Linked DNA regions of Nitrosospira lacus. Each later gene encodes a partner of the first gene's protein in a complex. Links are inferred from orthologs where the notes say so. Each region holds a gene or a part of one and is shown in the gene's direction. Other genes may lie near its edges.

Region 1 (2,944 bases):
GAGCAGCACCAATTGTTCGCCAATGTCCTGCAGGGCATGCATTTCTTGCTTGCGGCGGGTCTTGCTGGGCAAGAGATCGGGCTCTGAATTCTGCCCAAAATCGTTGATCGGCTTTTTTTGCATGGCGGCTTGTTAGGAATCTCTGAATAAGTCCCACGTGGGCACGACGACGGCTTTGCGGGATGGAATGCGCGAAAGGCGAAGACGTGAATGGTGCTCCCCTTCGCTAGGAGCCTGACAAAGCGGGCCGCCCGCAAAGCCCCGTCCCCTTCGGTTGCTGGTAAAATCGGGCGCTCACTGCGTTACACTCCTTGGCATCGTAGACTACGACCTGCGTCGTGCGCCTTGTGATCATCCCAATTTTACCAGCAATGCGCTCCACGGCGGACTTATTCAGAGGTTCCTCAATGGCAATCAGAAACTGCTATCATAGCGCATTCAACACATTATCCTGAATCCGGCAGTTGGACAGGGCGGAGTGGATGGTTTCTGGGGCGCGGAGCAAGGCGCCACGACGCGGAATAGTCTTTCCATTCCAATGAGTTGCAACGTAGCCATGAAAAATCATCCAACCCGCTCTGTAGCGAATCATCAAAGATCAAAGGTAAAGGAAGTCTTTGTGGATCATAGCGCCAAACTGAAAAATGAGCGGTCAACTGCTGGATTTAGGATGTTCTTATTTAATCGCGTCGAACTTGTCTTTTTGGCCAGAAAATGATGTGCCCTTCGATAGTCAATCCAATGTTACTTCCGTAAAGTCGCCATGAACGAGAACACCAAGTCTTCGCCACATTTTTCCTATCCTTTTACCGTGCTCCAGAATATCGCGCGTGATGTGCTGGATCATGCCAGGAAGGCTGGCGCTACCGCCTGCGAAACCGATGTCTCGGATGGATTCGGCCAGAATGTCACGGTGCGCCGGGGTGAGGTGGAAACCATTGAATACAACCGGGATAAAGGGCTGTCGGTAACGGTATATATTGGCCAGAAGCGTGGTCATGCGAGTACTTCGGATTTCTCGCCCCAAGCGGTAAACGACACCGTGGCGGCGGCACTGTCCATCGCGGGGTACACCGCCGCCGATGATTGCGCGGGATTGGCCGATGCCGACTTATTGGCGCGGGAATTTCCCGATCTCGATTTGTACTTCCCATGGGAATTGCCAGTGGAGCAGGCAATACAGCTTGCCCAGGCCTGCGAAGCGGCCGCGTTCTCGGTTGACAAGCGTATCACCAACTCCGAGGGGGCAAGTGTTTCGCTGAATGAATCTCAGTTTGTTTATGCAAACAGTCTCGGTTTCATGGGCGGCTACCCTTCCTCTCGCCATAGCATCAGTTGTGCAGTAATCGCAAGCCACGATGACACCATGCAGCGCGATTATTGGTACAGCACGGTGCGCGATGCCGTCGATCTGGAGCAGGCCGACAGTGTCGGCAGGAAAGCGGGAATGCGTAGTGTCGCGCGGCTGGGCGCAAGAAAAATTGCTACCTGTGAAGTACCGGTGCTGTTCGAGGCACCGATCGCCTCGAGCCTGATGGGACATTTTGTCAGCGCCGTGAGCGGTGGCAGCCTTTACCGGAAGTCGTCATTCCTGCTGGATAGCGTTGGCAAACAGGTATTCGCGCCGGATATACAGATCCGGGAATTGCCTCACCTGAAGAAAGGACTGGCGAGCGGGGTGTTCGATGATGAGGGGGTTGCCACCCGTGAACGCCAGTTGATAGAGAATGGCGTGGTACAAGGTTATTTTCTCAGCAGCTATTCCGCTCGTAAACTTGGGTTGCGCACTACGGGCAACGCCGGTGGCAATCACAACCTGATTCTGGATAACGGTGCCGCCCTTGAATTCTCCGCATTGCTCAAGAAAATGGGCAGAGGGCTGCTGGTAACCGAATTGCTTGGCCATGGCGTGAACCCTGTTACTGGCGACTATTCGCGAGGAGCTGCCGGCTATTGGGTTGAAGGAGGGGAAATCTGTTATGCAGTCGAGGAAATCACGATTGCAGGTAACCTCAAGGACATGCTGCTCGGTATTTCCGCAGTGGGTAACGATGTAATAGTACGTGGCTCAAAACAGTGCGGATCACTTCTGATAGATCGGATGACAGTGGCGGGCGGCTAAAAGTCCCGGCACGGAATGGCGTGGTTTCCCCCCAATTGATTTCCATGCGGATCGCCACCGTTATCTCATCCGGGTTCCCGCATTAATCCGGCAACCATCCACTATCAGCCTTCTCCCACTTCCGCACCCCCATCTCCGACTGCCGGATTCAGGATAATGAATCTACATTTATTCATACCTTCCCTTTTCTGGCCGGATGCGTCCCTGCCCGAGATTTACCGCGATTTATCATTGCCCGGGTTGGAAAATCTGCTGGCAAAAAGTTTGCGCATTGACGATAAATCGCACGAGGTCGAAGCGTGGCTTTGCTGCGCTTTTGGCGTGTCAAAGCAGCGGGATTGGCCGGTGGCCCCCATTACCCTGGAAACCGATGGTGCGGGAAGCGTAATAGCTGGAGACGATTACTGGGTTCGTGCCGATCCCGTGCATCTGCACATAGAGCACGATCAAATCCTACTGGCTGACAGCCGTGTGTTTCGAATTTCGATGGAAGAAGCAGACCAGCTTACCCGTTTGCTTAACCGGCATTTTGAAGAAAATGGCCAGGAGATGGTATTTATGCCGCTGCGGCCTGATCGCTGGTATTTACGCGTGACGGCAATACCACCGGTGGAAACGCGTTTGCTCAGTGAGGTTGCCAATAAAGGACTGCGTGAATTATTGCCATTCGGCACGAACAATAAAATCTGGCGCGGCCTCTTCAACGAAATTCAGATGCTGCTGCATGAGCATCCGCTTAACCAGTCACGCGAGGCCCACGGCGAGCCAGCCATTAACGGCACCTGGTTCTGGGGCGGAGGAATCCTGCCGCAATCCATGACA
Region 2 (2,890 bases), 2.7 Mb from region 1 along the record:
ATGGGCCAATACAGGAATTCCTGAGCCAAACCGCGAAACGCCTCGGTATCTGGCTAGTTGGCGGTTCCGTACCCCTGGCGTCTTCCAGGCCCGACAAGGTGCGGAACAGTTGCCTGGTTTATGACGATAAAGGCAAGCAGGTAGCGCGTTATGACAAAATACACCTGTTTGGTCTTGAGCTTGGCAACGAACGCTATGCCGAGGAGGAAACCATTGAGGCGGGCTGCGGGGTGGTTGCCCTGGAGTCGCCGTTCGGCCGCATTGGTCTTTCCATTTGCTATGATCTGCGCTTTCCGGAGCTTTATCGTTCAATGGGGAAAGTGGACATCATTTTTGCCCCCGCAGCGTTCACCGCGACCACCGGCAAGGCGCATTGGGAAACGCTAATTCGTGCTCGCGCCATCGAAAATCTCGCCTATGTCGTTGCTCCGGCTCAGGGAGGCTATCATGTCAACGGCCGGGAAACGCATGGTGACACCATGATTGTCGACCCATGGGGAGTCGTGCTCGATCGCCTTCCCCGCGGATCGGGCGTAGTCATTGCAAACATCAATAGGGAATATCAGGCAAGCCTGCGCAATAGCCTTCCCGCATTGAAGCACCGCACTCTATATCACTGTTAAATCTCTCGTCGATGATTTTTCCTTACCCGGATACACCATGATCACAGAAACCGTCACCCAACCCAACGATCTCTTTGCCACTGCCAACAGCTGCCTTCTTGCACCTCACGAGATCGATACAGCGGGATTACAGCAGGTGTTTGGGCAAATGCTTACGCATCATGTGGATTACGCCGACCTGTATTTTCAGTACAGCCGTGCCGAGGGCTGGGCTCTGGAAGAAGGCATAGTCAAGTCAGGCAGCTTCAATATCGATCAAGGAGTGGGCGTACGCGCGGTGAGCGGTGACAAAACGGCATTTGCCTACTCCGACGACATCAGCATGCCCGCGCTTGCCTCGGCGGCACAAGCTACCCGTGCCATTGCCCGGCAAGGGACGGCGCAATCGGTGCAGGCCGTCAGACGCAGCATAGGACGGGAACTTTATCTGCCTCAGGACCCTATCACCAGCCTTAGAGATACTGACAAAGTGGCATTGCTCGAAAAGCTTGAGGGTTATGCCCGTGCCATCGACAAGCGCGTTATCCAGGTCATGGCATCTCTCGGCGGGGAATATGAAGTGGTGCTGGTGGCGCGCAGTGATGGCGTCGTGGCGGCGGACGTGCGGCCTCTGGTAAGAATCTCGTTGCAAGTCATTGCCGAGGAAAATGGCAATCGCGAACAAGGCGTGGCTGGCGGAGGCGGACGCTTCGACTACGCTTATTTCACTGACGATGTGCTGCGAGATTATGCGGCGAAAGCAGTGCATCAAGCCCTCGTTAATCTGGCGGCAAAACCCGCTCCCGCCGGAACCATGACGGTGGTACTTGGCGCGGGCTGGCCGGGTATATTGCTGCATGAGGCCATCGGGCATGGACTGGAAGGAGATTTCAATCGCAAGGGTAGTTCGGCATTCTCCGGACGCATCGGCGAACGCGTCGCTGCCACTGGCGTGACCGTGGTGGACGACGGCACGATTGCACGGCGGCGAGGATCGCTGAATATCGACGACGAGGGGAATCCCACCCAATGTACCGTACTGATCGAAAACGGGATACTCAAAGGTTACTTGCAGGACAGCTTGAATGCTCGGTTGATGAATGTACCTGTCACCGGTAATGGCCGGCGCGAGTCGTTCGCCCATATTCCCATGCCACGCATGACTAATACCTATATGTTGAACGGCGATAAGAGCCCCGAGGAGATTATTGCTTCAGTGAAGCATGGTCTGTATGCGGTGAATTTTGGCGGTGGCCAGGTGGATATCACGAGCGGGAAATTTGTCTTCTCCGCTGCGGAAGCCTACATGATCGAAGATGGAAAAATTTCTTATCCGGTAAAAGGCGCGACCTTGATCGGCAATGGGCCGGATGTGCTTACACGAGTTTCAATGATAGGCAATGACATGACGCTCGATCCTGGTGTGGGTACCTGTGGAAAGGAAGGTCAGAGTGTACCGGTAGGGGTGGGTCAGCCAACGCTACGTATAGATGGACTCACGGTAGGCGGTACTGCCTAAGGGTAATTTGAACAAATCCTCCGTGGAGCATGCTGTTTTTTGGCTGCGGGATGGTTCAAAGGCCTTGCGGGAGTCAGTCCTTGCGTGTCAGGGGTAGTCTCAAGCTCATACATTATCCTCCAATTTTACGATTCGGGTGCCTGCTAGCCTGTCGTGCAGGAACTGGCGGTTGCGGTCAAATAATGCCCAGAATATTCCGCAACCAAAGAAAAAGATACCGATCACCGCAAACAAATAACGCGCAATCGCCTGCTTTATCGAAAGCTGGCTCCCATCAGTGCTGATAACACGAAACTTCCAGGTTTGCATGGGCAGCGTTTGCCCGCCGTGGGTCCAGAACCAGGAGAAGTAAGTCCCCGCAACTAGCAGCAGATAAAGCTGAAATGCGGGTCTGAAAAAAATGGAGCCGGTATCGCGGAATACGAGATGGAAAACAAAGCCGGCTATAAACAAAACCGCGAGCAGAAGCAGCGATTCATATATCATGCTCACCAGCCGCCGCCAAAACCCAGGTGCGGAAATCTTCATTTGTCACCAAAATAACGAGCCCATACGGGACTAGTTTTTGCCTCGCTGACCCTCGGGAATCTGCTTATATTCTCGCCATTTCTGCTTTATTTCCTGGCGCTTGTCCGGCGGCAGTTTTTTGATTGTTTTGTACTTTTCACGCACCAGCTCGCGCTGCTCGGGGGTCAGCGAGTACCAGTCACGCATTTGCAGCTGCGTGCGATGCTGCTCTGAGGGCGTCATTCCTGGGTAGCGTTTAGCA

Evidence for each region. The genes of interacting proteins can lie anywhere in the genome.
Region 2: the proteins of pmbA (region 1) and tldD are in contact, whole or in part, in a solved structure (PDB 5NJ9), measured with the Escherichia coli proteins. The link is inferred for Nitrosospira lacus from one-to-one orthologs.

The regions. Positions count from the first base shown.
Region 1 is NZ_CP021106.3:107,545-110,488, forward strand. The notes cover bases 9-2,942. They hold pmbA (metalloprotease PmbA), read left to right. Parts: upstream 9-763; coding sequence 764-2,122; downstream 2,123-2,942. Other genes in these bases: yjgA (ribosome biogenesis factor YjgA), read right to left, coding at 9-123; EBAPG3_RS00485 (Regulatory protein, RpfE type), read left to right, coding at 2,279-2,942. Also shown: more of yjgA, read right to left, coding at 1-8; more of EBAPG3_RS00485, read left to right, coding at 2,943-2,944.
Region 2 is NZ_CP021106.3:2,793,334-2,796,223, forward strand. What follows is about bases 11-2,890. They hold tldD (metalloprotease TldD), read left to right. Parts: upstream 11-660; coding sequence 661-2,121; downstream 2,122-2,890. Other genes in these bases: EBAPG3_RS12700 (carbon-nitrogen hydrolase family protein), read left to right, coding at 11-623; EBAPG3_RS12710 (RDD family protein), read right to left, coding at 2,227-2,649; EBAPG3_RS12715 (DUF3106 domain-containing protein), read right to left, coding at 2,680-2,890. In the rest of the region: more of EBAPG3_RS12700, read left to right, coding at 1-10. UniProt on the Escherichia coli protein: Metalloprotease involved in CcdA degradation. Suppresses the inhibitory activity of the carbon storage regulator (CsrA).